Regions from separate parts of the Streptomyces sp. NPDC050416 genome, predicted to be linked through region 1. Evidence: riboswitches for the same ligand, from Rfam matches in the RefSeq annotation. Region 1 holds a riboswitch; each other region holds the start of a gene.
The links. Region 1 has a riboswitch for thiamine pyrophosphate ahead of thiO (glycine oxidase ThiO). Riboswitches for the same ligand answer to the same signal wherever they lie in the genome.
Positions count from the first base shown of each region.

Region 2: another riboswitch for thiamine pyrophosphate. It lies ahead of thiC (phosphomethylpyrimidine synthase ThiC); the one in region 1 lies ahead of thiO (glycine oxidase ThiO).
Region 3: another riboswitch for thiamine pyrophosphate. It lies ahead of ACIBL4_RS29115 (thiamine ABC transporter substrate binding subunit); the one in region 1 lies ahead of thiO (glycine oxidase ThiO).

Region 1 covers NZ_JBITII010000004.1:291,467-301,679, reverse strand. Annotated here, with positions in the region: gene ACIBL4_RS14665 (phytoene desaturase family protein) at 1-281, shown strand, start outside; gene ACIBL4_RS14660 (hypothetical protein) at 309-1,259, opposite strand; gene metF (methylenetetrahydrofolate reductase [NAD(P)H]) at 1,316-2,239, opposite strand; gene thiE (thiamine phosphate synthase) at 2,347-3,030, opposite strand; gene ACIBL4_RS14645 (helix-turn-helix domain-containing protein) at 3,413-3,778, opposite strand; gene ACIBL4_RS14640 (NAD(P)/FAD-dependent oxidoreductase) at 3,856-5,097, opposite strand; TPP riboswitch at 5,258-5,369, shown strand; gene thiO (glycine oxidase ThiO) at 5,367-6,536, shown strand; gene thiS (sulfur carrier protein ThiS) at 6,533-6,733, shown strand; gene ACIBL4_RS14625 (thiazole synthase) at 6,736-7,533, shown strand; gene pknB (Stk1 family PASTA domain-containing Ser/Thr kinase) at 7,736-9,670, shown strand; gene ACIBL4_RS14615 (deoxyribonuclease IV) at 9,729-10,213, shown strand, end outside.
Region 2 covers NZ_JBITII010000014.1:201,973-212,185, reverse strand. Annotated here, with positions in the region: gene ACIBL4_RS35350 (YibE/F family protein) at 1-1,353, opposite strand, end outside; TPP riboswitch at 1,426-1,615, shown strand; gene thiC (phosphomethylpyrimidine synthase ThiC) at 1,608-3,392, shown strand; gene ACIBL4_RS35340 (hypothetical protein) at 3,485-4,351, opposite strand; gene ACIBL4_RS35335 (metallophosphoesterase) at 4,535-5,626, opposite strand; gene ACIBL4_RS35330 (LacI family DNA-binding transcriptional regulator) at 5,928-7,040, opposite strand; gene hisC (histidinol-phosphate transaminase) at 7,494-8,573, shown strand; gene ACIBL4_RS35320 (cyclophilin-like fold protein) at 8,606-8,998, opposite strand; gene ACIBL4_RS35315 (cytochrome ubiquinol oxidase subunit I) at 9,148-10,213, shown strand, end outside.
Region 3 covers NZ_JBITII010000010.1:225,058-235,270, forward strand. Annotated here, with positions in the region: gene whiG (RNA polymerase sigma factor WhiG) at 1-254, shown strand, start outside; gene ACIBL4_RS29070 (TetR/AcrR family transcriptional regulator) at 349-906, shown strand; gene ACIBL4_RS29075 (murein hydrolase activator EnvC family protein) at 1,040-1,615, opposite strand; gene rpsB (30S ribosomal protein S2) at 1,889-2,809, shown strand; gene tsf (translation elongation factor Ts) at 2,986-3,822, shown strand; gene pyrH (UMP kinase) at 4,007-4,765, shown strand; gene frr (ribosome recycling factor) at 4,930-5,487, shown strand; gene ACIBL4_RS29100 (phosphatidate cytidylyltransferase) at 5,487-6,638, shown strand; gene ACIBL4_RS29105 (SRPBCC family protein) at 6,772-7,230, shown strand; gene rlmN (23S rRNA (adenine(2503)-C(2))-methyltransferase RlmN) at 7,437-8,543, shown strand; TPP riboswitch at 8,584-8,690, shown strand; gene ACIBL4_RS29115 (thiamine ABC transporter substrate binding subunit) at 8,815-9,852, shown strand; gene ACIBL4_RS29120 (ABC transporter permease) at 9,828-10,213, shown strand, end outside.

The sequences.
Region 1 (10,213 bases):
GCGCCGTACCGGATCTGCGCGACCGCCTCCTCTGGCACGAGGTGCGCACCCCGGCCGACATCGCCGAGGCGACCGGCGCGGAGGGCGGGGCGGTGCCGGTGCCCGCCCTGGCGGCGGACGGCGGGCGGCTGCTGCATCCGTCCAACAGCACGCGCGTGCCCGGTCTGTTCACCGTCGGCGGCTGGGCGCATCCCGGCGGCGGTCTGCCGCACGCGGGCATGTCGGGCGCGCTGGTGGCGGGACTGATCGTGGAGGGACCGGAGTTCCGGGGCTCTCAGTGAGCTCGCCGCCCGAGCGGCGTTCAAGCCTCAGAAACGGTACTGCTCGTCGAAGCCGTTCCCGGGCGTCTGCTGCTGCCCGTTGCCCTGGTACGGGTACGACTGCTGCTCCGGCGGCAGCTCCTGGCCGTACTCGTCGGTGGTGCGCTGCTGCGGGACCCACACACCGGCCGGCGGGGTCTCGCCGCCGTAGGTGCCGGCGTACTGGTCCTGGCCGTAGCCCTGCTGGGCGTAGTACTGCTGGTCGCCGTAGGAGGTGTCGTACGAGGCCCCGCCGTAGGTCGGCGTGCCGATGTACGGGTCGGAGTAGGCGGCGTACTGCTGCTGGTCCGTGGCGTCGTAGCCCTGCTGCTGGCCGTAGCCCGAGTAGTCGTAGGCGTAGGGCTGGTCGGTGCCCTGGGCCGTGGCGGCGTACTGGTCCTGGGGCGGGCCCTGCTGGTAGCCGGTGTCGCCGTACACGCCGTAGGAGCCGGTGTCGTCGGGCACGGGCTGCGGCTCGTAGACGGCGGTGGTCTCGGCGGCCGTCGGTTGCACCGGGCGCGACGGGGTGAAGACGTCGTCGCGGTCGTAGTCGTCGTCCTGGCCGTAGGCGGGGGCGGTGGTGTCGCGGCGGTAGTCGGCGCCCTCGTCGCCGTAGCCGCCGTCGGCCGCCTCCATGTCGGAGACCTCCAGGCTCGGCTCCTGACGGCCGCGCTCACCGCGGCGGCCCTTGCCGCCGCCCAGCTTCGGCGCGTTCATCGCCCAGCCGGCCGAGAAGCCGCTGCGGAACGACAGGGTGACGTAGGTCTGCCCGACCGCGAAGGCGGCCGCGCCCAGTCCGATCACGATGACGGACGGGATCAGCACACCGACCACGACACCGAGGAAACCGACGAAGGCCAGCAGCCGCCAGCGCAGCCGCGCCTTGTACTGCAACAGCACCTCGCCCAGCAGCCACAGCGCGACGATGCCGAACGCGATGTAGAGGACCGCCCAGCCCATGTACGCCCCTCTCCCAGTCGCCGCAACGCAGTGTGTCGTATACCGGTGCGAACGGTCTAGGCCTGCGGTCGGTGGTGCAGGCCCAGGTTCTCGTAGATTTCCAGCGTCGCCGTGGAGTTGTTGAGCGTGATGAAGTGCAAGCCGGGCACTCCCTCGGCGAGCAGCCGCGCACAGAACTCCGTGGCGAATTCGATACCAATGGAGCGTACAGCGGCCGGATCGTCTTTTGCTGTGAGGATCCGCTCTTTCAGGGCGGACGGGAACGCGGCGTTGGTGAGAGAGCCGATCCGCTCCAGCGAGCGCACGCTGGCGATCGGCATGACCTCGGGGATGATCGGGGTGTCGCAGCCGGCGGCCGAGACGCGGTCGCGCAGCCGGAGGTACTCCTCCGGGTGGAAGAACATCTGCGTGATGGCGTAGTCCGCGCCCGCACGGCACTTGTCGACGAAGTGGCGGACGTCGGTGTCCCAGTCGGTGGAGCGCGGGTGCATCGCCGGGAAGGCTGCGACGCCCACGCAGAAGTCGCCGGACGCCTTGATCAGCTCGACGAGTTCGGCGGCGTAGGCGAGGCCCCGCGGGTGCGGCACCCACTCGCCCATCGGGTCGCCGGGCGGGTCCCCGCGCAGGGCGAGCATGTTGCGGATCCCGGCGTCGGCGTACTGGCCGATGATGTTGCGCAGGTCGGCCACCGAGTGGTCGACCGCCGTGAGGTGCGCGATGGGCGTGAGGGTGGTGTCGGAGGCGATCGCCTCGGTCGCCTTGACCGTGCCCGCGCGGGTGGAGCCGCCCGCGCCGTAGGTCACGGAGACGAAGTCGGGCGCCACGGCCTCGACCCGGCGCAGCGCGTTCCACAGGTTCCGCTCGCCCTTCGGGGTCTTCGGGGCGTAGAACTCGAACGAGTACGTCGTTTTGCCGGTCGCGAGCAGGTCACGGACGGTGCGCGCGTGGTCCGATCTGATGGATGCGGTGCCGAGGGCCATACCGGCAGGTTAGTCAGGGGCGGTCGGTCCCCCAACCGGACATCGGACTTTGGCCCGATTTGTGCACTTGTTGTCCATCCCTTGGACAAACCGGCCCACGAACCGGCCTACGAACCGGCCTCCTGCTGCTCCCGCAGCCTCTTCGCGAAATCGGCCGCCGCCGCGCCCGGGTCGTCGGCCTCGGTGATCGCCCGTACGACGACGGCACGCCGGGCGCCCGCTTCCAGGACCTGGTCGAGATTGCCGAGGTCGATGCCGCCGATGGCGAACCAGGGCCGGTCGGTGCCGAGGGCGGCGGTGTACCGGACGAGGTCCAGGCCGGGGGCGTGCCGGCCGGGCTTGGTGGGGGTGGGCCAGCAGGGGCCGGTGCAGAAGTAGTCCACACCGTCCTGGACGGCGGCCGCGGCGGCCTCGGACTCGGCGTGCGTGGAGCGGCCGATCAGGACGTCGTCGCCGAGGATCGCGCGGGCCGCGGGGACGGGGAGGTCGCCCTGGCCGAGATGCAGCACGTCGGAGCCGGCGGCGTGGGCGACGTCGGCCCGGTCGTTGACCGCGAGCAGCTTGCCGTGCCGGGCACAGGCGTCGGCGAAGACGGCCAGGTGCTCCAGCTCCTCGGCCGCCTCCATGCCCTTGTCCCGCAACTGCACGATGTCGACCCCGCCGGCCAGTACGGCGTCCAGGAATTCCACGAGATCGCCCTGCCGCTTGCGCGCGTCGGTGCAGAGGTAGACCCGCGCGTCGGCGAGCTGTGCGCGGGCGGTGGTGCGGGTGGTGGCGGTTGTGGCGGCCATGCGTCGTCCCCCTGGTGTTGGTGGTGCGCGGGTGCGGGTGCGTCCTCGCGCCGTCGGGTGCGGGTACGCCATGGTTGCGCACGGGTGCGGGTGCAGGTGCGGTGGCGTACCGGCTCAAGGCGCACCCGTGCCGATGGCAGGACGAAGCCCTCGGGCCCCCGCGCCTGTGCGGGCGGGCGGCACGGCGCCCCTGCGCACGGCGTGCTGCCATGGCCGCAGAGAGTCCCCGCTCCGGTGACTCCGGCGCCCCGCCCCTGCCGGGCACAAGCCGCCCCGTGACCGGGGCTCCATGGGTCGCCCCACGGGCCCCGGCCAACACCGGGCGGTTGTTCGGGTCCGGCCCCGCGCGTGCGCGCCGGACCGTTGTTCGGTCGTGGTCGGGTCAGACCGCGAGCGCCTGGGCTCGGCGCTTCACCTCCGTGCCACGGTTCTCGCTCAGGGCCTGTGCCGGCGTGCCGGGCAGGCTCGGGTCGGGGGTGAAGAGCCACTCCAGCATCTCTTCGACCGTGAAGCCGTCGTCCCGCAGGAGCGTCAGGGTTCCGGCCAGGCCCTTGACGACCTTGTCCCCGTCGATGAAGGCCGCGGGGACGTGCAGTGCGCGGTTCTCACCGCGGCGTACGGCGATGAGCTGGCCCTCCTTGACCAGCTGCCGCACGCGCGTCACCTCGACGCCGAACTGTTCGGCGATGTCGGGGAGGGTGAGCCAGGCAGGGACGAGAGCATCGATCTTTGCGTCAATCTCGGTCACGGAAACCAGCCTGCCATCCCCCACTGACAGTCGGAAGCCGGGCCCGCCCACCTGGGCGGATCCGCGCGCCTTCCGAGCTACGCCGTGGCCGCCTTCAACGGCCTCGCCGGGTCCCCCAGCAACGCCGGATTCATCGGCGTGCCCGACTCGATCAGGCGGCGGCCCTGCGCCAGGTCCCGGGGACGGCCCACCGCCAGCAGCGCGACCAGCCGGTCTCCGCGCAGCCAGCAGACCGTCCAGGCCGGTCCGGCCGGGTCGCCCCGCCACAGGGTCGTGTCGGCGGCCGCGTGGTGCCCGGCGTACTGCACGAAACGCCCGAACTGCTCCGACCAGAAGTACGGCACGGGGTCGTACACCGCGGGGGTCTCCCCCGAGGCCCGGCCGACGATGTTCACGGCGACCGTGCGCGGCCCCTGGAGGGCGTTGTCCCAGTGGTGCACCAGCAGGCGCTCGCCGTACCGGCCCGAGGGGAAGGAGGCGCAGTCGCCGACCGCGTACACGTCGGGCACCGACGCGCGCAGGTGCTGGTCGGCCACGATCTCGCCGTGCGGGCCCAGCTCGATCCCGGAGCCGGCCAGCCAGGCCGTGGCCGGTCGGGCGCCGATGCCGACGACGACCGCGTCCGCGGGCAGCCGCGCGCCGTCGTCGAGAACCACCGTGCCGGGCTCCACGCGCTCCACGCGCGCGTGCGTCCGCAGCACGGCACCCGCGTCGGCGTACCAGCGGGCCATCGGCGCGGCGACCTCGGCGGGCAGCGCCCCGGCGAGGGGCCGTTCGGCGGCCTCCACGACGGTCACCGCGCAGCCCGCCTCGCGCGCGGCCGTGGCGAACTCCGCGCCGATCCAGCCGGCGCCGACGACCACGATGTCGTGCCGGCCGGCCAGCACCGGCCGCAGCCGTTCGGCGTCGTCCAGGGTGCGCAGCAGATGCACGCCCGGCACGCCCTCCGCCCCGGGCAACCGGATCGGTTCGGCACCGGTCGCGACGACCAGGACGTCGTACGGCACGGGCCCGTCCTCGGTGTCCAGCTCGTGGTCGCCCGGGCGCAGGCCCCGCACCTCGCAGCCGAGCCGCAGCTCGATGCCGAGGGCCTCGAAGTCGACGTCGAAGGCGGAGCCCTCGGCCTTGCCGAGCAGGACGGCCTTGGACAAGGGGGGCCGGTCGTAGGGCTGGTGGGGTTCCGCGCCGATCAGGCGCACGGTGCCGGTGAAGCCCTGCTCGCGCAGGGCGACCGCGGTCTGCACACCGGCCATCCCCGCGCCCGCCACGACCACGCGCCGGGGCGCGGACGAACCTGGTTCCTGCGTCTGCTCGCTCACCTGATCACCATAGACAACTGACATTTTGTCAGTCAGTGCTCATACCCAGTGACCTGCTGCACACGCGACCGGGGCGCGGACCGGGCCGTCGAGGAAGCGGGCCGTGGTGGTGGCTCCCTTACTGCGGCATACGGCAGCGGGCTAGGGTGGGTGGCCAACGCAATGCACTCGCGGGAGCCCGGACGCACCGGGCTGAGAGGGAGGCTGGCGGCCTCCGACCGTACGAACCTGATCCGGGTCATGCCGGCGAAGGGAGGGGCTGGACGCCCATGTCGCGTACGCGCACGTCAGACGTCCTCGTCATCGGGGGCGGGATCATCGGCCTGGTCACCGCGTGGCGGGCCGCGCAGCGCGGGCTCGCCACGTCCGTGGTGGACCCGGAACCGGGCGGCGGAGCCGCACAGGTGGCCGCCGGGATGCTGGCCGCCGTCACGGAACTGCACTACGGCGAGCAGACCCTGCTCGGGCTGAATCTGGCCTCCGCCCGGCGCTACCCGGACTTCGCGGCCGAGCTCACCGAGCAGACCGGCCACGACCTCGGCTACCGCCGGTGCGGCACGCTCGCCGTGGCCCTGGACGCCGACGACCGGGCCCATCTGCGCGAACTGCACGCCCTGCAGCAGCAGTCGGGCCTGGAGTCGCAGTGGCTGTCGGGGCGGGAGTGCCGTCGCCTGGAGCCGATGCTCGCGCCGGGCGTGCGCGGCGGGCTGCGGGTCGACGGGGACCACCAGATCGATCCTCGGCGGCTGGCCGGGGCGCTGGTCACCGCGTGCGAGCGGGCCGGTGTGGTCTTCCACCGGGCGTGGGCCGAGCGGCTCACCGTCGCACGGGACCGGGCCACGGGCGCCGTCACGGACGACGGCACCCCGCTGGAGGCCGGGCAGGTCGTCCTGGCCGGGGGCAGCCTCAGCGGGCGGCTCGCGGGCGTCCCGGAGGATGTGCTGCCGCCCGTGCGGCCGGTGAAGGGGCAGGTCGTACGGCTGACCATGCCGCGGCGGCACGGGCCCTTCCTGAACCGGACCGTGCGCGCGGTCGTGCGCGGCAGCCATGTCTACCTGGTACCGCGCGAGAGCGGCGAGCTGGTCGTCGGGGCGACCAGCGAGGAGCTGGGCTGGGACACCACCGTGACCGCGGGCGGCGTGTACGAGCTGCTGCGCGACGCGCACGAGCTGGTCCCGGGCATCACCGAGCTGCCCCTCACCGAGACCCGGGCCGGACTGCGCCCCGGCTCCCCCGACAACGCGCCCCTGCTCGGCCCGACCGGGCTGGAGGGGCTGCTGCTGGCCACCGGGCACTACCGCAACGGCGTCCTGCTCACGCCGGTCACCGGCGACGCGATGGCGCACGTCCTGACGACGGGTGAGCTCCCCGAGGAGGCCCGCCCCTTCACGCCGAAGCGCTTCAGCAGCGCCACCGCACTCACGGAGCAGCCCGCATGAACATCTCCGTCAACGGGGAGCCCCGGGAGGTCCGGCCCGGTACGGCTCTCGACACCGTCGTGAAGTCCCTCACCGCCGCGCCGTCCGGCGTGGCCGCCGCCCTGAACGAAACCGTCGTCCCGCGCGCGCAGTGGCCGTCCACGACCCTCTCCGAGGGGGACCGCGTGGAAGTCCTCACCGCCGTCCAAGGAGGCTGATCATGGCCGACGATCCGTTTGTCCTCGGTGGTACGTCCTTCACGTCCCGCCTGATCATGGGTACGGGCGGGGCGCCCAGCCTCGACGTGCTGGAACGGTCGCTGGTCGCGTCCGGGACGGAGCTGACGACGGTCGCGATGCGGCGGGTGAACGCCTCGGTGCACGGCTCGGTGCTGTCCGTCCTGGACAAGCTCGGCATCCGCGTCCTGCCCAACACGGCGGGCTGCTTCACCGCCGGCGAGGCCGTCCTCACGGCCCGTCTCGCGCGCGAGGCCCTCGGCACGGACCTGATCAAGCTGGAGGTCATCGCCGACGAGCGCACGCTGCTGCCGGACCCGATCGAGCTGCTGGAGGCGGCCGAGACGCTGGTCGACGACGGGTTCACGGTGCTGCCGTACACCAATGACGACCCCGTGCTGGCGCGGAAGCTGGAGGACGTGGGGTGCGCTGCGATCATGCCGCTCGGCTCGCCGATCGGCTCCGGGCTGGGCATTCGCAATCCGCACAACTTCCAGCTGATCGTCGAGCACGCGCGTGTGCCGGTGATTCTGGACGCGGGGGCCGGTACGGCGTCGGACGCGGCGTTGGCGATGGAGCTGGGGTGTGCGGGTGTGATGCTCGCCTCGGCGGTGACGCGGGCGCGGGAGCCGGTGCTGATGGCTGCCGCCATGAGGAACGCGGTCGAGGCGGGGAGGTTGGCTTATCGGGCTGGGCGTATTCCTCGGCGGCATTTCGCGGAGGCGTCTTCGCCGGCTGAGGGCATGGCTGCGCTGGATCCTGAGCGGCCTGCTTTTCAGTGACCCGGCGTTGGTGCTGAGGCCGGGGCGTTTCGCAGCCCGGCGGTGCGGGGTGCCGCTGCGCCCACCCGTGCCGCCCTTAAGGCACTGGGGGAGGCACGACTGCCCGCAGCTAAGGGGACGCACGTCACAGGTCCGCTTCAGTCGCGCCCCGAAAATGGCCGGGGCGCGAGAGCTGTCAGTCGTGGCTCGTACACTCGCCTGCGTGGACACGACCCTTCAGGACCCCTTGGTCGGGCAGGTGCTCGACGGCCGGTATCGCATCGACGCGCGGATCGCGGTCGGCGGGATGGCCACGGTCTACCGGGCCGTGGACACCCGGCTCGACCGGGTCCTCGCACTCAAGGTGATGCACCCCTCGCTCGCGGTCGACGGCTCGTTCGTCGAGCGGTTCATCCGCGAGGCGAAGTCGGTCGCCCGGCTGGCGCACCCGAACGTGGTGCAGGTCTTCGACCAGGGCACCGACGGCGGTTACGTCTACCTCGCCATGGAGTACGTCGCGGGTTGCACCCTGCGGGACGTGCTGCGCGAGCGCGGGGCCCTGCAGCCGCGTGCCGCCCTGGACATCCTGGAGCCGGTGCTGGCCGCGCTGGGCGCCGCGCACCGCGCCGGGTTCGTGCACCGGGACATGAAGCCCGAGAACGTCCTGATAGGGGACGACGGCCGGGTCAAGGTCGCCGACTTCGGCCTCGTACGGGCCGTGGACACGGTGACGAACACCACCGGCACCGTCCTCGGCACGGTCTCGTACCTCGCTCCCGAGCAGATAGAGAGCGGCACCGCCGACCCCCGCGTCGACGTGTACGCGTGCGGCGTGATGCTGTACGAGATGCTCACCGGCGACAAGCCGCACGACGGGGACTCCCCGGCCGTGATCCTCTACAAGCATCTGCACGAGGACGTCCCGCCGCCCTCGGCCGCCGTGCCCGGTCTGGCGTACGCGCTGGACGAGATGGTGGCCTCGGCGACCGCTCGCACCCCGGAGATCCGCCCGCACGACGCGGTGGCGCTGCTCGCGCAGGTCCGCGACGGGCGCGGCCGGCTGACCGCGGAGCAGCTGGACGCGGTGCCGCCGCAGGCGCTCGCCGCGGACCACGTCAACGCCGACGACCGTACGAGCGTGATCCCGCGTGCGCTGGCCACGCCGCGCCCCCTGCCCGTCGACGAGGACGAGGAGGGCTCCGCGGCGGCGCTCAACCGCACCAGCCGCTTCGAGTCCCCGCCGCCCCCGCCGTCCCGGCGCCGCTCGGGACCCCGGCGCGGCCCCATGGCCGTCGTCGTCGCCGTTCTGCTCGTGCTCGGACTCGGCACCGGCATCTGGTACGTCAACTCGGGCCAGTTCACCGAGGTCCCCCCGCTGCTGGCGAAGACGCAGGCGCAGGCCGAGGACCGGCTGGCGGACGCCGGGCTGGAGCTCGGCAAGGTGGAGCACGCCTACAGCGACACCGTGAAGCGCGGCACGGTCATCAGCAGCGACCCGAAGGCCGGGACGCGCATCCGCGGCAACGACTCGGTGTCCCTCACCATCTCCGACGGCCCCGAGAACGTACGGGTGCCCGCCCTGGAGGGACAGCGGCTGGACAAGGCGCGGTCGCTGCTGAAGGAGGACGGGCTGGAGCCGGGCATGGTCACCCGGGAGTTCAGCGAGGACGTGCCCAGGGGCTCGGTGATCTCCGCGCGGCCGGCGGACGGCACGAAGGTGCGCGCGGGCTCGGCGGTCGCGCTCGTCGTCAGCAAGGGCAGCCCCATCGACATCCCCGACGTCACCGGTGACGACCTGGCCGACGCCAGGGCCGAGCTGACGGACGCCGGTCTCAAGGTGAAGGTCGCCACCGAGCGGGTCACCTCCTCCGAGTTCGACAAGGGCCAGGTCGCCCGGCAGAGCCCGAACCCCGGCGGCCGGGCGGCCGAGGGCGACACCGTGACGCTGACGGTGTCCAAGGGCCCCGAGATGATCGAGGTCCCGGACGTGGTCGGCGACAGCGTCGACGACGCCACGCGGGAGCTGAAGGGCGCCGGGTTCCAGGTCGACGAGGACCGCGGACTGCTCGGTCTGTTCGGCGACACGGTGAAGGACCAGTCCGTGAAGGGTGGCGAGACCGCGCCCAAGGGCTCGACGATCACGATCAAGATCAGGTGAGGGCCCGGACGGGGAGCCCGTGGACGGGGCAGGGCCGGGCGCATGACACCCTGAACGGGTGAATCTTCAGCTGTCCCGCCCCTCCCGCAACCCCGTGGGCGGCCACGTCCCCGTGGCCGGTGGGCTCCACTCCGTCGGTCTGACCTACGCCCGTGACCTGAAGGCCGAGACCGTCCAGGTCTTCGTCGCCAACCCGCGCGGCTGGGCCACTCCGGCCGGCAATCCGAAGCAGGACGAGGCGTTCCGCGCCGCGTGCGACGCCGAGTCGATCCCGGCGTACGTGCACGCCCCCTACCTGATCAACTTCGGCTCGCACACCGAGGCGACCGTGGAGCGGTCGGTGGAGTCGCTGCGGCACTCGCTGCGCCGCGCACGGGAGATCGGGGCACTGGGCGTGGTCGTGCACACCGGCAGCGCGACCGGCGGCCGGGAGCGGTCGGTGGCGCTGCAGCAGGTACGGGAGCGTCTGCTGCCGCTGCTCGACGAGCTGACCCACGACGACGACCCGTATCTGCTGCTGGAGTCGACCGCCGGCCAGGGCGC
Region 2 (10,213 bases), on a different contig from region 1:
GTCGAGCACACCGAGCGATCCGATGATGACGCCGGCGAGCAGTAGACCGCTCATGTCGATCGTCGGGTAGAGGCCGTGGATCAGACCGGTGTTGTCGTCGGTGTTGCCGGTGAGCGCGGCCCAGTCGATGAACAGCGAGCCCAGAACACCGATCAGCAGCAGCGAGACGAGGGTGCCGAGCACCGCCACTGAGGTCCGGGCGGACAGGCCGTGACACAGGTACAGGGCGATGAGCATGATGGCGCTCGCGCCCACCACCGCCACGAGCAGCGGGTTCGAGCCCTGAAGGATCGCGGGCAGGATGAAGAGGTTCAGCACCAGGAAGCTGATGGCCAGCGCGACCAGGGCCATGACACCGCGCAGCCGCCCTACGACCACGACGGCGAGGGCGAAGATGCCGGCGAGCAGCGCCATGGGCAGGCGGCGGTTGATGTCGGTGACCGAGTACTGGAGATCCTTCGGCGCGGAGGGCTCGTAGGCGACCACGACCTCCTGGCCCTCTTCCAACTGGCGGGACTGGTCCGGCTGGACGATCTCGGTGAAGGTACGGCCCTTGTCCTTGCCGCTGTCGACCCGGATCGTCGCCCGCTTGCAGGTGCCCTTCTCCTGCTGCACCGCGGAGGAACCCTCGGCGGTGGAGGTGTCGCCGGTCGGCGGGACACCCGAGGCGCCGGCCTCCTTGCAGCTCACCGCCACGACCTTGGTGACCGAGCCCTCCTGCGTCTGCCGGTCGAAGCCGACGCCGGTGCGCTCGTGCGGCGGGGCGCCGCCCGGCCACAGCACGGCGAGACCGACCAGCACGGCGGCGGCGAACGGGATCAGGACCGCCGCGATGACCTTGCGCAGGTGCATGGAGACGGGCGTGGCAGGACCGTGGTTGTGACTGTGCCCGTGCCCGCCGCCGGGCTCGGAGCCGGGCCCGTTTCCGTGACCATGCCCGTGGCCGCCTCCGCCGTGCCTGTCGCCGCCACCGTGCCCGTGGCCTCCGCCGGGGCTGTGTCCATCGCCGTATCCATCGCGTCCGCCGGGCCTGTCGCCTCCGCCGCGCCCGTACCCGTCGCCTCCGCCGTACCCGTCGCCTCCGCTGTGCGCGTCACCTTCCCTGGAACCGGCTCCGGAGCCGGTGGGTTGCCAGCCTCCGGAGCCGGCACCGTACGAAGAGGCCGGACCGGCCGGACCGCCGCCCTGTCCGTTCCCGGGACCGGGCCGGTGCGCGTGCGTCTGCCCGCGGGCAGGACCGAGCCCGCCCCCGGCGGCGAAATCGTGCTCACGCCCACGGCCGTCGCCGTCGCCGGCGCCGGACCCGCGGGGCGGTTCGGGCGGTGGGTAAGGAGGACGCTGCGTCGTGGTCACCGACCGATCATCGCAAGAACGAGGGGGGCCCTCTGTTCACCGCGCCAGAATTGCCGCTAGCGTGGAGGCACCTTTTGTACACGCGGGAGCTCGGAGCACCGGGCTGAGAGGGCGCTGACCTCCGTCCCAGCGATGTTTCACATGAAACATCACCGAAGTCGAGTGATGTTTCACACGGAACGTCGGCAGACGGAAGCCGCTGCGTCGACCGCCGAACCTGTTACCGGGTAATGCCGGCGTAGGGAGTAGGTCTCATGACCAACAAGGACGCACGCACGCCTGCCTCCGTTCAGGACGCACAGTCCGAGGAGGCCGGGAAGTCCATCGGCTGGCACAAGGCGTACGTCGAGGGCAGCCGCCCCGACCTGCGCGTGCCGGTCCGTCAGGTGCATCTCACCAACGGGCAGTCGGTCACCCTGTACGACACGTCGGGCCCGTACACCGATCCGCTCGTCGACACCGACGTCCGCAGGGGCCTGTCGCCGCTGCGCGAGAACTGGATCATCGCGCGTGGCGACACCGAGGAGTACGCGGGCCGGCCCGTCCGTCCGGAGGACGACGGCATCAAGCACACCTCGCCGCGCGGCGGCCTGCGCAACCTCGACGCCGTCTTCCCCGGCCGGCCGCGTCAGCCGCGCCGCAGCAAGGACGGCAAGGCGGTCACGCAGCTCGCGTACGCCCGCCGCGGCGAGATCACGCCCGAGATGGAGTACGTGGCCATCCGGGAGAACGTCTCGCCCGAGGTGGTCCGCGACGAGATCGCGGCGGGCCGGGCGGTACTGCCGGCCAACGTCAACCACCCGGAGATCGAGCCGATGATCATCGGCAAGCGGTTCCTGGTGAAGGTCAACGCCAACATCGGCAACTCGGCGGTGACGTCCTCCATCGAGGAGGAGGTCGAGAAGATGACCTGGGCGACCCGCTGGGGCGCCGACACGGTCATGGACCTGTCCACCGGCCGCAACATCCACACCACGCGCGAGTGGGTACTGCGCAACTCCCCCGTGCCCATCGGCACCGTGCCGCTCTACCAGGCCCTGGAGAAGGTCGACGGCCGGGCCGAGGAGCTGACTTGGGAGATCTACAAGGACACGGTCATCGAACAGGCCGAGCAGGGCGTGGACTACATGACGGTCCACGCGGGCGTGCGCCTGCCGTACGTGCCGCTGACGGCGAATCGGAAGACCGGCATCGTCTCGCGCGGCGGCTCGATCATGGCGGCCTGGTGCCTCGCGCACCACAAGGAGTCGTTCCTGTACGAGAACTTCGAGGAACTCTGCGAGATCCTCGCCGCGTACGACGTCACGTACTCCCTCGGCGACGGACTGCGGCCGGGCTCGATCGCGGACGCCAACGACGAGGCGCAGTTCGCGGAACTGCGGACCCTCGGGGAACTCAACCGGATCGCGAAGCGTTTCAACGTACAGACCATGATCGAAGGCCCGGGCCACGTCCCGATGCACAAGATCAAGGAGAACATCGACCTTCAGCAGGAGATCTGCGATGAAGCTCCGTTCTATACGCTCGGCCCGCTGACCACGGACGTCGCGCCGGCGTACGACCACATCACCTCCGGCATCGGCGCCGCGATGATCGCCTGGTGGGGCACGGCGATGCTGTGTTACGTCACGCCCAAGGAGCACCTGGGCCTGCCGAACCGTGACGACGTCAAGACCGGCGTCATCACCTACAAGATCGCCGCCCACGCAGCGGATCTGGCCAAGGGACATCCGGGTGCCCAGGAGTGGGACGACGCGCTGTCCGACGCCCGTTTCGAGTTCCGGTGGGAGGACCAGTTCAACCTCGCCCTCGACCCGGACACGGCACGGGAGTTCCACGACGAGACGCTGCCGGCGGAGCCCGCCAAGACGGCTCACTTCTGCTCGATGTGCGGCCCCAAGTTCTGCAGCATGAAGATCTCGCACGACATCCGTCGTGAACACGGCGGCACCCAGGCCGAGATCGAGGACGGCATGGCCCAGAAGTCCAAGGAGTTCGCGGCGAGCGGGAACCGCGTGTACCTGCCCATCGCGGACTGAGCCGCCCGCACACAGGCCGAGGGCCGGGGACCGGTGGTCCCTGGTCCCCTGGCCCGCGGGAGGGGTCCGGCCCCGGGGCACCGACCCGACGGCTACTCCGGCTGGTGTTCCGGGCCTCCGAAGTCCGGGCTGGTGTAGTCCGGACTGCTGAAGCTCGGCCGAGAACCGCGGTCGCCGTCGTCCGGGCTGGTGAAACCCGGGCGGTCGTAGCCGAGGTGCGGGATGCGGCTGACCGGCGTGGACGGGGAGGTGTGGTGCAGCGCGGCGGTCGCGCTCGGGTCGACGAGGGCCTCCCGGAGGAAGGGCACGATGCCGCGCTCCAGCAGGGCTTCGCGCCAGGCCTCCCTGGCCCGGTCCACCTCCCCGTGCAGTTCGCCGTGCGGGTCGCTTTCGGCCGTCGGCTTGTTGCGCAGGGCGGTGATCAGCAGTCCCACCGCGGCGACGAGGATCGCGACCGCGGTCACGGCGCCGAACACCCAGCCCGTGGTGAGCATGGTCCGGGCGAACGTCTGCTCGGGGTTGAGCATCTGAAGGATGTAGCCGACGAGCAGGAAGATCGCCGCGGCGGTTCCGGCCAGGACGGGAGCGAGGACGGCGACGACGGCGACGGCGCCCGCGCCGGCGGTCTCGGCGACCTCGCCCATGGTGGCGGCGAGGCCCGCCGCGCCCGCGTCCGGCTCGGAGGAGCCGGATGCGCGCACGGCCGGCCGGTCGGCCGTCGCCGGCCTGCGCTGTGCCTCGCGGACCTTGACGTAGTGCTGGTATTCGGTCGACGCGGCCGCCGTGATGAGCGCGGTGGCGTTCAGCGCCATGGTGCGCAGTTGCTCGGGGTTGAGCCGCTGTCCGACAGCGGCCAGTTCCGGACGGTGTGGTGCGGAGCGCAGCGCCTCATCGAGGATCCGCTCGTATTCCTGGCGGTCCTCGCTCAGCAGGTGCTGCGGAACGCTGTTCATGTGCATCCCCCGATGCTCCGTAGGGCTTGGGGCTCGGCATGCTGACGAGCCGTCGGGCAGAAACGGAGGGGAGCCTGCTACGGATAAGCCGATGGTAGAGCCGCGAAGGTGGGCGGTGACAGGGTGTTTACCGAAATTGGCCCCTCACAGGTCCGGTCCTGTGACGGGAAGCGCCTGCCCGGTGAACGTTCACGCATCCAGCGGCAGTTGCTGGACCAGCAGCTTTCCGGCCATGGTCACGCCGCCGTCCATGGCGATGGCGAGTCCGTCGGCGTAGACGTGCGGACCCTCGACCACGGGGTCGGTCCTGTCCTCGTCTTCCTCGGAGCCGACCTCGCCCAGGAGATACGGAATCGGGCTGTGACCGTGAACGATGCGGCTGCCCCCGTACGTATCGAGCAGGGAGCGTACGGCGTCCGCGCCGCCCTCGTCACGGAAGGAGAACCGCTTGGTGAACTTGCGGAACAGGTCCCAGACCTCGTCCGCGTCGTTGCGCGTGAGCGTCTCGCGGACGGTGTCGTTGACCTCTTCGATGGAGCGGCCGTAGTCGAGGTAGGCGGTGGTGTCGGAGTGGACGAGCAGGTGGCCGTCGACCTCCTCGACGGCGTCCAGACGGGCCATCCACTGCAGATGGTGGTCCTGGAGGCGGTCCATGTCGGTCTTCTGGCCGCCGTTGAGCAGCCAGGCCGCCTGGAAGGTGGCGGTGCCGGCGCCGGAGTTGACGGGGGTGTCGCCGAACCGCTTGGCGCCGAGCAGCAGCAGCTCGTGGTTGCCCATGAGTGCCTTGCAGTAGCCGCCGGCCGCGGCGGCCTCGGCGGACAGCCGCATCACCAGGTCGATGACGCCGATGCCGTCGGGACCGCGGTCGGTGAAGTCGCCGAGGAACCACAGCCGGGCGGTGCCCGCGCACCAGTGGCCGTCGGCGTCGAGGAGGCCCTTCTCCTGGAGGGCCGCCACCAGCTGGTCGAGGTAGCCGTGCACATCACCCACGACGTACAGCGGGCCCTGCCCGGTGTCGGCCTGCGGGGCTGCGACGGTCTCGGGGTCGACGGCCACCTGGACGGTGTCGCCGCGGTTGATCACGGGCAGGTCGCGCTCGGTCGGCGTGTACCCCTCGGGGTAGGTCTCCTCGGCCGGCGGGGCGACCTCGCCGGGCTGGGCGCTGTGGACGTACGGACCGGCCTCGTGGACGTACGCGGGCACCCGGAAGTCGCGCAGCGTCGCCGTCCGCTCCACCTCGGGTCCCTGACCGGCCCCCTGAGTCATCGACCCCTCCACCATCGCGCCGCATCTGCACCGCATCGGACTGCCTGGTCGTAGCGGCCCGTGGGTGTCGTGGGCCCATCATAGGAATGCGGATCGCGCCATGTGATGACCCAGGGGTGGTGAATCAGAGCAAGAGTCCAGTTCACCGCGGCTTTCGCCCCGATTGGGCCGGGCTTTGACCACCGTGTGACCGTCCTCGCTTTCCTTCTCTTCGCGAGAACGATCCCTTCTCTCCGGGGGACCGGCCCTGTTTCTCCCCAGGAGTACGCACGTTCTCCCCAGGGGTGCGCACGTTCGTTGACCCGATCGGACGGGTCTAGGTCCCCTCGGGTGACCGCGGCGGGCTGACCGTCGTGCGCGGCGAGCGCCGCTGGGACGACGTGCGCACGATCAGCTCCGTCGGTATCACCTGCTCTACCGGACGGTCGGAGTCCACTCCCTCGATGGCGTCGATGAGGAGCTGCACGACCGCCGTGCCGATGCGGCGCGGTTTCAGGGAGAGCGTCGTGATGGGCGGCTCCGTGTTGGCGTACACGGTGGACTCGCTGCAGCAGACCAGCAGCAGGTCGTCGGGTACGCGCAGGCCGTAGCGGCGGGCGGCGGCGAGCAGGTCGGTGCCGTTCGGGTCGAACAGGCCGTAGACCGCGTCGGGCCGGTCGGGCCGGGCGAGCAGCCGGTCGGCGGCGACGGCGCCCGCGCACGGATCGTGCGCCGGGTAAGCCTCGTACACCGGATCCTGGCCGACGCGCTCGCACCAGCGCAGGTAGGCGGTGGTCGACAGGTGGGTGTACGTGTCCGTGGTCGTACCGGTCAGCAGGCCGATGCGGCGGGCGCCGGCGTCGGCCAGGTGGTCGAGGATGCCGAGGACGGCGGCCTCGTGGTCGTTGTCGACCCAGGCCGTGACCGGCAGCGAGCCGGCCGGGCGGCCGTCGGAGACGACCGGCAGGCCCTGGCGGACGAGTTCGCTGACGACCGGGTCCTGGTCGGAGGGGTCGATGACGACCGTGCCGTCCAGGGCGACGTTCGACCACACGTCGTGGCGGGAGGTCGCGGGGAGGATGACGAGGGCGTAACCGCGGGCGAGCGCCGCGGAGGTGGCGGCCCGCGCCATCTCGGCGAAGTACGCGAACTCGGTGAAGGTGAAAGGTTCATCCCCGTACGTGGTCACGGTCAGGCCGATGAGTCCCGACTTGCCGGTACGGAGGGTCCGGGCGGCGGCCGAGGGCCGGTAGCCCAGCCGGTCGGCGACCTCACGGACATGGCGCCGGGTGGCGTCCGGGAGCCGGCCCTTGCCGTTGAGGGCGTCGGAGACGGTCGTGATGGACACTCCGGCGGCGGCGGCCACGTCTCTGATACCCGCCCGACCCGGCCGACTGCCTCGACGTGAGGTTTCCGCGCGGCTCACCTGGTGCTTCCCTGCTGCTGTCATGGCGAGCCGATAGTAGGGCTCATGCGGTGGGGTAGTGCGGACGCATATGCACGCGTTGACAGGCACGTTTCTGCATGATCATTTAGCCCCAATTGCTTTGGAAAACAAGGGCGTTGGCGGCTCCCATGCCAGTACGTGGCTTGTGGGCCCGCACGGGCCTGCCAAGTGGCCGAGGTTGCGAAGAGGTCTCAACTCACCTGCACGGGGGATGCGCGCCACGGCGCGCACCACCGGCGCGTAGATATATGTGCGGCGCGCCCCTGAATTCGTACGCCTTCGTACGGTGATGCCCTTGATGCCGGTGGGACGCACGAGTGATGCCCATGGGACGCACGAGGCCGGCCTTCGTCGCTCCGTCGTGGCTATACGCAGCGGCGCCGAATCCTCATAAGGTGAGGAGTATTGGATGTCGGCGGCGGTCATGGGCCGCCGGTCTTCGCGAGGAGGACTGCGGTGAGCGAGACGAGCCCCAAGCTGCGCGCCGAGCTGGAGGGGATCCCCACCTACAAGCCGGGCAAGCCGGCCGCGGCGGGTGGGCCGGTGGCCTACAAGCTGTCCTCCAACGAGAACCCCTACCCGCCGCTGCCGGGCGTGATGGAAACGGTGACGGCGGCGGCCTGCGCCTTCAACCGCTACCCCGACATGGCCTGTACCGGGCTGATGAACGAGCTGTCCGAGCGGTTCGGCGTGCCCCTCTCCCACCTGGCCACCGGCACCGGGTCGGTCGGTGTCGCCCAGCAGCTGATCCAGGCCACCTCCGGCCCCGGCGACGAGGTCATCTACGCCTGGCGGTCCTTCGAGGCGTATCCGATCATCACGCAGATCAGCGGCGCGACGTCGGTGCAGGTGCCGCTGACCTCCGGTGATGTGCACGACCTCGACGCGATGGCCGACGCGATCACCGACCGGACCCGGCTGATCTTCGTCTGCAACCCCAACAATCCGACGGGCACGGTCGTGCGGCGGGCGGAGCTGGAGCGCTTCCTCGACCGGGTGCCCGGTGATGTGCTGGTGGTGCTCGACGAGGCCTACCGCGAGTTCATCCGCGACCCCGAGGTGCCGGATGGTGTCGAGCTCTACCGAGACCGGCCCAACGTCTGCGTCCTGCGCACGTTCTCCAAGGCCTACGGCCTCGCCGGTCTGCGCGTCGGATTCGCCATCGCCCACGAGCCCGTGGCCGCGGCGCTGCGCAAGACGGCGGTCCCGTTCGGGGTGAGCCAGCTCGCGCAGGAAGCGGCGATCGCCTCGCTGCGTGCCGAGGACGAACTGCTCGGCCGGGTCGGCTCGCTGGTGTGTGAGCGCACGCGCGTGGTCGACGGGCTGCGCGCCCAGGGCTGGACGGTGCCCGAGACGCAGGCCAACTTCGTGTGGCTGCGGCTGGGGGAGCGCACGCTCCCGTTCGCGGAGGCGTGTGAGCAGGCGGGTGTGGTGATCCGGCCGTTCCCGGGTGAGGGTGTGCGGGTCACGGTCGGGGAGACCGAGGCGAATGACATCTTCCTGAAGGTGGCGGAAGGGTTTCGCAAGGAGATCTAGGAGCTGAGAACCGTGGGATGAGCCGGTCGGCGCTAATCGTCGACCGGCTCCACGCGTACCGGGGCGCCGTCCCGCACGGCTGCGAGTAGAGCGGGGTCGCCGTCGATGCGTCCCAGGACATTGCACGGGCTCGCGAGGCGGCACTCGTCGCCCTGTGAGATCGGAGTCGGCCCATAGGGGAGGGCGAGGGCGTCGCCGTCGGCCCAGAAGGCGACGGTGCCGGGCTCGACGACCTCCCTGGCGCCTGTTTCACGTGAAACCGACACTCCTGTGTCGAAGTACACCTCCTTGCCCCAGGTACGCGCTGTCGAGACGAGGGGCAGCGCCTTGGTGAGGGCCTGGCTGGTCGGAGTGTCGTCGAGCGACGCGGTGAGATGACCAGAGGGCCAGGAAATCCGGATCTGTAGCGAGGGTGGTGTCTTCATGCCATCGATTCAACAATGTGTTGAAGTTCCGGCCAAGGGGTTAACTGTGACCGGGGAGACAGGGGACCCCCTCCAGGGCTCGAAACTGCGTGCTGCATAATGGCTTGTGAATGTGAACGCTTTCACAAGCGTAGGTAAGGAGCGGCGACGTGGACCTCGCTTTGGCGCCGGAGACCCTGGCGCGATGGCAGTTCGGCATCACCACCGTCTACCACTTCCTGTTCGTCCCCCTGACGATCTCGCTGGCCGCCCTGACGGCCGGACTGCAGACCGCCTGGGTGCGGACGGAGAAGGAGAAGTACCTCCAGGCGACGAAGTTCTGGGGCAAGCTCTTCCTGATCAATATCGCGATGGGTGTGGTCACCGGCATCGTGCAGGAGTTCCAGTTCGGCATGAACTGGTCCGACTACTCGCGGTTTGTGGGTGACGTCTTCGGTGCGCCGCTCGCCTTCGAGGCCCTGATCGCCTTCTTCTTCGAGTCCACCTTCATCGGCCTGTGGATCTTCGGCTGGGACAAGCTGCCCAAGAAGATCCACCTGGCCTGCATATGGATGGTCTCGATCGGCACGATCCTGTCGGCCTACTTCATCCTCGCGGCCAACTCCTGGATGCAGCACCCGGTCGGCTACCGGATCAACGAGGCGAAGGGGCGGGCCGAGCTCACGGACTTCTGGCTCGTGCTGACCCAGAACACAGCGCTCGCCCAGGTCTTCCACACGCTCACCGCCGCCTTCCTGACCGGCGGCGCCTTCATGGTCGGCATCGCCGCCTTCCACCTGGTCCGCAAGAAGCACGTCCCCGTGATGAAGACCTCGCTGCGGCTGGGCCTCGTCACCGTCGTCGTCGGCGGTCTGCTCACCGCGGTCAGCGGTGACACCCTCGGCAAGATCATGTACCAGCAGCAGCCGATGAAGATGGCCGCGGCCGAGGCGCTGTGGGACGGCGAGAAGCCGGCGCCCTTCTCCATCTTCGCCGTCGGCGACGTCGACAAGGGGCACAACAAGGTCGCCATCGAGATCCCCGGCCTGCTGTCCTTCCTCGCCAAGGACGACTTCACCTCGTACGTGCCCGGCATCAACGACGTCAACAAGGCCGAGCAGGAGAAGTACGGGCCCGGCGACTACCGGCCCAACATCCCCGTCGCCTACTGGGGCTTCCGCTGGATGATCGGCTTCGGTATGACGTCGTTCGCCATCGGTCTGGCCGGGCTGTGGC
Region 3 (10,213 bases), on a different contig from region 1:
TGGACACGCTGGAGGACACCGCCGCCGACAACCCGGTCGAGGTCGCCGAGGACCGGGAGCTCCGCAGGTTCCTCGCGCGGGCGATCAACACGCTGCCCGAGCGGGAGAAGACGGTGGTCACGCTGTACTACTACGAGGGGCTCACCCTGGCCGAGATCGGGAACGTGCTGGGCGTGACCGAGAGCCGGGTCAGCCAGATCCACACCAAGTCGGTGCTCCAGCTGAGAGCGAAACTGGCGAGCTTCGGCCGCTGACCAGGCCGTACGGCGACGAGGCGGCGGAAGCCACTCCCGTCCGGTCCGGCGCGTCCGTACAGTGGTTGACGTGCCAAGGATTCGAGCGGCCTCCGTGGCCGAGCACCGGTCGATGCAGCGAGCCGCCCTGCTGGACGCGGCTCGCGCCTTGTTGTCCGAGGGTGGTACGGAGGCGCTGACCTTCCCGGCCCTCGCCGAGCGGACGGGGCTCGCGCGGTCGTCCGTCTACGAGTACTTCCGGTCCCGGGCGGCCGTGGTCGAGGAGCTGTGCGAGGTCGACTTTCCCGTCTGGGCGGCGGACGTTTCGGCGGCGATGGAGCGGGCGGGGACGGCCGAGGCCAAGGTCGAGGCGTATGTGCGGCGGCAGCTGGAGCTGGTGGGGGACCGGCGGCACCGGGCCGTGGTCGCGATCTCGGCGAGTGAGCTGGACGCCGGGGCCCGGGAGAAGATCCGGGCGGCGCATGGCGGGCTGGTCGCGCTGATCGTCGAGGCGCTGGGTGAGATGGGGCATGAGCAGCCCCGGCTGGCGGCGATGCTGGTGCAGGGCGTCGTGGACGCGGCGGTGCGGCGGATCGAGCTGGGGGCGGCGGAGGAGCCGGGCGTCATCGCGGAGGCGGCGGTGGGTATGGCTCTGCGGGGCGTGCGGGGCTGAGCCGCGCCGGTGCCGGGCCGGGTGGGTGCGCAGCCCGGCGTTGCGGGGTGCCGCTGCGCCACCCCTGCCGCCCTGGTGCACCTCACAGGCCCTTAAGGCGCTGGGGGAGGCACGACGACTGCCCGCAGCTCGGTCAATAGACCGGCAGGAGTCTCGACGGGCCCCTGTGCAGGAGCCATGGGGGCAGGAGCCCGAGCGGGTTCAGGTAGGTCTTGTCCCGCCGCAGGCCCCAGTGCACGCACGTAGTCGTGCAGTGGGAGCCCGTCGCGTCCACCGTGCCGATCACCTCGCCCGGTTCGACCTCCTCGTCCTCCCGCACCGTCGCCGTCACCGGCTCGTAGGTCGTGCGCAGGGGCGGGTCGCCCGTTCCCGTGAGCTCCAGCGAGATCACTCCCTTTCCGGCCACCCGGCCCGCGAAGGACACCCGGCCCGCGGCCACCGCCCGCACCGGCGTGCCCGGGGGCGCCGCCAGGTCCACGCCGCGATGGCCGGGGCCGTAGACCGACGCCGGGGGTTCCCAGCCGCGCACGACCCGGGGGCGTAACCCCACGGGCCAGGCACGTCCCACCGACGGGACGGTGGCGTCCGGGACGGGTGGGGCGGCACCGGCCGCGAACAGGGGCGGCGGTGGGGCCAGCAGGGCCGTCACCGTCACGACCAGCAGCAGGATCAGCCGCGTCCACACACGCACACATCGCTTCGCTCGCATGCCGAAAGCGTGCCGGAGCGCCGCCCGGCACCGGCCCCGGCTGTGGACCGCCGTCCGGTTGTGGACAACGGCGTCACCCGGTGCCCCGCGGGTCCCGTACACTTCTGGTGGCGATCCGGGTCACCGGGTCGACTTCGCACGCCCCGATACGCACCCCGGCAACGGGCCGTATCAGCGCCCCTCGGTCCCTCGTGGCACGGCGCGCAGCGGGCGTCAGGCGCGGAGGCCATCCGGCATCCGCGGCACAACCGAGAAGCACAAGGAGATACGGCCATGGCCGTCGTCACGATGCGGGAGCTGCTGGAGAGCGGCGTCCACTTCGGTCACCAGACCCGTCGTTGGAACCCGAAGATGAAGCGCTTCATCTTCACGGAGCGCAACGGCATCTACATCATCGACCTGCTCCAGTCGCTGTCGTACATCGACCGCGCCTACGAGTTCGTCAAGGAGACCGTCGCCCACGGTGGCACGGTCATGTTCGTCGGCACGAAGAAGCAGGCGCAGGAGGCCATCGCCGAGCAGGCCACCCGCGTCGGCATGCCCTACGTCAACCAGCGCTGGCTGGGCGGCATGCTCACCAACTTCTCGACCGTCTACAAGCGTCTGCAGCGCCTCAAGGAGCTCGAGCAGATCGACTTCGAGGACGTCGCCGCGTCCGGTCTGACCAAGAAGGAGCTTCTCGTGCTCTCGCGCGAGAAGGCCAAGCTGGAGAAGACCCTCGGCGGTATCCGCGAGATGCAGAAGGTGCCCAGCGCCGTCTGGATCGTGGACACCAAGAAGGAGCACATCGCCGTTGGTGAGGCCCGGAAGCTGAACATCCCGGTCGTCGCGATCCTCGACACCAACTGCGACCCCGACGAGGTCGACTACAAGATCCCGGGCAACGACGACGCGATCCGCTCCGTCACCCTGCTCACCCGCGTCATCGCCGACGCCGTCGCCGAGGGCCTCATCTCCCGCAGCGGTGTCGCCACCGAGGGCAAGGGCGAGAAGGCCGCGGGCGAGCCGCTGGCCGAGTGGGAGCGCGACCTGCTCGAGGGCGAGAAGAAGGCCGACGAGGCTGCCCCCGCCGCTGAGGCCGCTCCGGCCGCCGAGGCTGCTCCGGCCGCCGAGGCCGCCCCCGCCGCTGAGGCCGCCCCCGAGGCCGAGAAGCCGGCCGAGGGCGAGAAGGCCGCCGAGGCCGAGCAGGCCTGACCCGTCAGTCCGAGGTGACGGCGGGAGCGGTACGGCATCACCAGCGCCTCCGGCGCGGTGTGAAGTCCGCTCCCGCCGTTCACCCGTAGGTCAGCGGCAGGACAGTGCGCTCCGGCTCCATGGAGCGCATCCGCAGATCTTCGATCTTCCAGACTTCGAGAGAGATTCACAGACTCATGGCGAACTACACCGCCGCCGACGTCAAGAAGCTCCGTGAGCTCACGGGCGCCGGCATGATGGACTGCAAGAAGGCGCTGGACGAGGCCGAGGGCAACGTCGAGAAGGCCGTCGAGGCGCTCCGCATCAAGGGCCAGAAGGGCGTCGCCAAGCGCGAGGGCCGTTCCGCCGAGAACGGTGCCGTCGTCTCGGTCATCGCCGACGACAACTCCTCCGGTGTCATCGTCGAGCTGAAGTGCGAGACGGACTTCGTCGCCAAGGGCGAGAAGTTCCAGGCCGTGGCCACGGCCATCGCCGAGCACGTCGCCAAGACCTCCCCGGCCGACCTCGAGGCCCTGCTCGCCTCCGAGATCGAGCCCGGCAAGACCGTCCAGGCGTTCGTGGACGAGGCCAACGCCAACCTGGGCGAGAAGATCGTCCTGGACCGCTTCGCGCAGTTCGCCGACGGCTACGTGACCGCGTACATGCACCGCACGATGCCCGACCTGCCCCCGCAGATCGGTGTCCTCGTCGAGCTGGACAAGCCGAATGCGGAGATCGCCAAGGGCGTCGCCCAGCACATCGCCGCCTTCGCGCCGAAGTACCTCTCCAAGGAGGACGTGCCGGCCGAGGTCGTCGAGTCCGAGCGCCGCGTCGCCGAGGAGACCACCCGCGCCGAGGGCAAGCCCGAGGCCGCCCTGCCGAAGATCGTCGAGGGTCGCCTCAACGGCTTCTTCAAGGACGCCACGCTGCTCGGCCAGCCCTACGCGCTCGACAACAAGAAGTCCGTCCAGAAGGTCCTGGACGAGGCCGGTGTCACCCTGAAGCGCTTCTCGCGCATCAAGGTCGGCATCTGAGTCCGTACCGCGATCGACGCCCGACCCCGATAGGGTCGGCAGCAGTCGTCCCGGTACGCCGTCACAGGGGTGGCGGACGACAGCAGATCTGACGAGGAGGCCATTGCCGTATGGGATGCGAACCACGCCCCACCGGCAATGGCCTTCTTCGTATGTGCAACACGTGAAAGAGGCGGGATCCCCCATGACCACCAAGGCCCAGAAGAGCGACGACGGCAAAGTGCGCGGCCGGTTTCTGCTGAAGCTGTCCGGAGAGGCCTTCTCCGGCGGTGGGGGCCTGGGCGTCGACCCCGACGTGGTGCACAAGATCGCCCGCGAGATCGCGGCCGTCGTACGCGACGGTGCGCAGATCGCGGTCGTCATCGGCGGCGGCAACTTCTTCCGCGGTGCCGAGCTCCAGCAGCGCGGCATGGACCGGGCCCGCTCCGACTACATGGGCATGCTCGGCACGGTCATGAACTGCCTGGCCCTGCAGGACTTCCTGGAGAAGGTGGGGGTGGACTGCCGGGTGCAGACCGCCATCACCATGGGCCAGGTCGCCGAGCCGTACATCCCGCTGCGCGCCGTGCGGCACCTGGAGAAGGGCCGTGTGGTCATCTTCGGTGCCGGTATGGGCATGCCGTACTTCTCCACCGACACCACCGCCGCCCAGCGCGCCCTGGAGATCGACGCGGAGGCGCTGCTGATGGGCAAGAACGGCGTGGACGGGGTCTACGACTCCGACCCGAAGACCAACCCGGACGCGGTGAAGTTCGACCACCTCGGCTACGGCGAGGTCATCACCCGTGACCTGAAGGTCGCCGACGCCACGGCCGTGACGCTGTGCCGCGACAACAAGCTCCCGATCGTGGTCTTCGAGCTGCTGGCGGAGGGCAACATCGGACGTGCCGTCAAGGGTGAGAAGATCGGCACGCTGGTGGGGGACCCCGGCAGCCGGGACTGAGACCCGAGAACAACCCCGTCCGGGGGACGGACGGGACGGAGCCGGGCCGGGGGATGGACAATGTTCCACCGGTCGGGAACCGTGCAGGAAGAAGACGCGACGCAGCCGGCCGCCGCCCACATGGAACCGCAGCCGGGCCTACTCAAGACACGCAGGAGCAAGTGGTGATCGAAGAGACCCTCCTCGAGGCCGAGGAGAAGATGGAGAAGGCCGTCGTGGTCGCCAAGGAGGACTTCGCCGCGATCCGCACCGGTCGTGCGCACCCGGCGATGTTCAACAAGATCGTGGCCGACTACTACGGCGCGCCGACCCCGATCAACCAGCTGGCCTCGTTCTCGGTGCCCGAGCCGCGCATGGCCGTGGTGACCCCGTTCGACAAGAGCGCGCTGCGCAACATCGAGCAGGCGATCCGCGACTCGGACCTGGGCGTCAACCCGAGCAACGACGGCAACATCATCCGAGTGGTGTTCCCCGAGCTGACCGAGGAGCGCCGCCGCGAGTACATCAAGGTCGCCAAGAGCAAGGGTGAGGACGCCAAGGTCTCCATCCGCTCCGTGCGCCGCAAGGCCAAGGACGCCATCGACAAGCTGATCAAGGACGGCGAGATCGGCGAGGACGAGGGCCGCCGTGCGGAGAAGGAGCTCGACGACACCACCCACAAGTACGTGGCGCAGGTGGACGAGCTCCTGAAGCACAAGGAAGCGGAGCTGCTCGAGGTCTGATGAACGACTCTTCCTGGGGGGCGCCGCCACAGGCCGGGTACTGGGGGCCCACCGACCAAGGGCATTCCCATGGGCACTCCCACACCCATGGGAATGGGCATGCCCACCCCCCTGGCCAGGGGCACGTCCAGGGAGCCGCTCCGGCGGGTCCCGCTTACGATGCGCATGAAGCGCCTCAGACTCGCCCCATGCCCATCGTGCCCGACGTAGCCGCGTACGGCGGAAACCAGGATGACGACCGGGGGGCTGCTCGGCTGAGCGGCTCTCCGGTCCGGAACGAGACGAATCCGGAGCCCATGCCCGACGCCGCAGAGCCGGCACCCAAGCCGCAGAAGAAGAGCGCGGGTCGCGACCTGAGTGCCGCGATAGGGGTCGGGGTCGGGCTCGGCGCGGTGATCGTCGCGTCGCTGTTCGTCGTCAAGGCCGTGTTCGTCGGTGTGATCGCGGTCGCCGTGGTGGTGGGTCTGTGGGAGCTGACCAAGCGGCTGGACGAACGCAAGGGCATCCGGGCGCCCCTCGTGCCGCTCGCGCTCGGCGGTGCCGCGATGGTCGTCGCCGGGTATGTCCGGGGTGCCGAGGGCGCCTGGGTCGCCATGGCGCTCACGGCACTGGCCGTGCTGGTGTGGCGCATGACGGAACCGCCCGAGAACTACCTCAGGGACGTCACGGCGGGCGTCTTCGCGGCGTTCTACGTGCCGTTCCTGGCGACGTTCGTCGCGATGATGCTGACGGCGGACGACGGGGCGCAGCGGGTGCTCACGTTCCTGCTGCTCACGGTCGTGAGCGACACCGGTGCCTACGCGGTCGGCTGGCGCTTCGGCCGGCACAAGCTCGCCCCGCGCATCAGCCCCGGAAAGACCCGCGAGGGTCTGCTCGGTGCGATCTCCTTCGCGATGGTCGTGGGCGCGCTGTGCATGCAGTTCCTCATCGACGACGGTGCCTGGTGGCAGGGCCTGGTGCTCGGCCTCGCGGTCGCGGTCAGCGCCACGCTGGGCGATCTCGGCGAGTCCATGATCAAGCGGGACCTGGGCATCAAGGACATGGGCACGCTGCTGCCGGGGCACGGCGGCATCATGGACCGGCTGGACTCACTGCTGCCCACGGCTCCGGTGGTGTGGCTGTTGCTCGTGCTCTTCGTCGGGTCCGGCTGAGGCGATACGGCTCTTACGGATCGTATGGCGAGCTCCGGCCGGGTGACCGGCGGGGGCTCGCTGCCGTTGTGCGGAGGTGCCTGCGACGTCTCCACGTGGGACGATTCAGGTGTACGTCGCAAAGGGGGACATCATGTCCAGCATTCGACAGACCATCGATGTCGACCGGCGCCCCGAGGACGTCTACGACTACGTCACGGACGCCGAGCGGCTGCCGGAGTGGCAGCTGAGTGCCGTGTCCGCGGAACGTCTCGACGAGGGGCCGGTCGGTGTCGGCTCCCGGATGCGGGTCACCCGGCACGTCGGCCGCCGGGTCATGCCGATGACCATGGAGGTCACGGAGTACGACCCGCCGCACAGCTGGGGCATGCGGGGTGTCGACGGCCCCGTCCGGGCGCGGGTGCACGGCGAGGTCGAGCCGTTCGACGAGGGACGGCGCTCCCACGTGACGATCGAGGTCGACTTCGAGGGCCACGGCGTCGGCAAGGTCCTCGTCCCGCTCGTCGTACGCCCCCAGGTCCGCAAGGAACTGCCGCGCAACGAGCAGATCCTGAAGGACCGGCTGGAGCACACGGGAGAGCAGGGCCTCTGAGGGGTACGGCCGCTGTGTGACGGGCCCTTCTGTGTTCAGACAGGGGCTCACCGCCGTGGCCCTCGAAAACGGCATGCTGACTGAACCGTGGACCGTCCCTGGGCCGTGCGAGGCCGAGCGGCGATGGCAGATGGCGATCAGGGGTGACCGCCCCCACCCCGCTCCGGCCTGGGGCACCGGAGTTGATCTGCCACACTGGATGGGTTATGCCTGCACCCGGAGAACTCACTTTCGTCGCCCCGCGCGGAGCCAAGAAGCCGCCGCGGCATCTCGCCGACCTCACTCCTGCTGAGCGCAAGGAGGCCGTTGTCGCTGTCGGGGAGAAGCCGTTTCGTGCCAAGCAGCTGTCGCAGCACTACTTCGCGCGGTACGCGCACGATCCGGAGCAGTGGACCGACATTCCGGCCGGCTCCCGTGGCCGGCTCCAGGAGGCGCTCCTTCCCGAGCTGATGACCGTCGTGCGGCATCTGTCGACCGACCAGGGGACCACGCGCAAGACGCTGTGGCGGCTGTTCGACGGGACGCTCGTGGAGTCCGTGCTGATGCGCTACCCGGACCGGGTGACCATGTGCATCAGCTCGCAGGCCGGGTGCGGGATGAACTGTCCGTTCTGTGCGACCGGGCAGGCGGGGCTCGACCGGAATCTGTCCACCGCCGAGATCGTGCACCAGATCGTGGACGGTATGCGGGCCCTCAGGGACGGCGAGGTGCCGGGCGGGCCGGCGCGGCTGAGCAACATCGTGTTCATGGGGATGGGTGAGCCGCTCGCCAACTACAACCGGGTCCTCGGCTCCATCCGGCGGCTCACCGACCCCGAGCCCGACGGGCTGGGGCTCTCGCAGCGCGGGATCACCGTCTCGACGGTCGGACTCGTCCCGGCCATCCACCGGCTCGCCGACGAGGGCCTCAAGTGCCGGCTCGCGATCTCGCTGCACGCCCCCGACGACGAGCTGCGCGACACCCTCGTCCCCGTGAACACCCGGTGGAAGGTCCGCGAGGTGCTGGACGCCGGCTTCGAGTACAGCGCCAAGTCCGGGCGCCGGCTGTCCATCGAGTACGCCCTGATCCGGGACATCAACGATCAGGCGTGGCGCGGTGACCGGCTCGGGCGGATGCTCAAGGGCAGGCCGGTGCACGTGAACCTGATCCCGCTCAACCCGACGCCGGGGTCGAAGTGGACGGCTTCCCGGCCGGAGGACGAGAAGGCGTTCGTGGAGGCCATCGCGGCCCATGGTGTGCCGGTGACGATCCGGGACACCCGTGGTCAGGAGATCGACGGGGCGTGTGGTCAGCTCGCGGCCACCGAACGGTAGTCTGACCGGCGTAAGCACAACCGTATTTTCCGACACCTTCATATTCCGACAGGGGAGCGCCACAGCGCTGAGAGTGCGGCACACGGCCGCAGACCCTCCGAACCTGGCCCAGGTCATTCTGGGTAGGGAGATCGGTCATCACTCGAGCTGTTGCGCCCTGCCCGGGACTCCCAGAGATCCCGGGCAGGGCCGCGTCTTCTCCTGGTCCTCCAGGAGGAATCCAGTGAGCCACACCATCAAGCGGCTGACGGCGGTGGCCGTCGGGCTCGGCATGGCCGGCACGCTCGCCGCGTGCGGGTCGTCCGACGGCGGCCAGGGGTCCGGCGACTCCAAGACCGTGACCCTCGTCAGCCACGACTCGTGGGCCGCCTCGAAGGACGTCATCGCGGCCTTCGAGAAGCAGTCCGGCTACAAGGTCAAGGTCCTCAAGGACGGCGACGCCGGGCAGGCCGTGAACAAGGCCATCCTGACCAAGGACAACCCGCAGGGCGACGTCTTCTTCGGCGTCGACAACACGCTGCTGTCCCGCGCCCTCGACAACGGCCTGTTCCAGCCGTACGAGGCGAAGGGCTCGGACCGGATCGCGCCGGAGTACCGGGCCGACCAGGACGAGCACCGGGTCACGCCCATCGACACCGGCGACATCTGCGTCAACTACGACAAGAAGTACTTCGCCGACCACAAGCTCGACCCGCCGCGCAGCTTCGACGACCTGGTCAAGCCCGAATACAAGAACCTCCTGGTCACCGAGAACGCCTCCACCTCCTCGCCCGGCCTCGGCTTCCTGCTCGGCACCGCCGCGAAGTACGGCGACGGGGGCTGGGAGGGGTACTGGAAGAAGCTCAAGGCCAACGGCGTGAAGGTCGTCGACGGCTGGGAGCAGGCCTACAACGAGGAGTTCTCCGGCTCGGCCGGCGGCAAGAAGGCCAAGGGCGACCGGCCGCTCGTCGTGTCGTACGCCTCCTCGCCGCCCGTCGAGGTCGTCTACGCCGACCCGAAACCCGCCGCGGCACCGACCGGGGTCGCGCAGGGCACCTGCTTCCGGCAGGTCGAGTACGCCGGGCTGCTGAGCAACGCCGAGAACACCAAGGGCGGCAAGGCGCTCCTCGACTTCCTGATCAGCGAGCGGTTCCAGGAGGACATGCCGCTCAACATGTACGTGTACCCGGTGCGCGAGGGCGCCCAGGTGCCGCCGGAGTTCGTGAAGTACGGGCCGCAGGCCAAGGACCCGGAGACCATGAACCCGGCGAAGATCGCCGACCGCCGTGACCAGTGGGTCAAGTCGTGGACTTCGCTCGTACTGAAGTAGCCGCCCGGAAGAGGAGCGCGGCGGCGCGGTCCGGTCTGCTGGCCGTGCCCGTCGCGTTCTTCGCGGTCTTCTTCGCCTACCCCGTCGCCGCGATCGTCGCGCGCGGTCTGGAGGTCGACGGGGTCTGGCAGTTCGGGCGGATCGGGGAGGTGCTGGCGCAGTCCGACGTCCGGCACGTCCTGTGGTTCACCACCTGGCAGGCGGTCGTCTCGACCGTGCTCACGCTGCTGGTCGCACTGCCCGGCGCGTATGTCTTCGCGCGCCTCGACTTCCCGGGCAAGCAGGTCCTGCGGGCGGTCGTGACCGTGCCGTTCGTGCTGCCGACGGTCGTCGTCGGTACGGCCTTCCTGGCGCTGGTCGG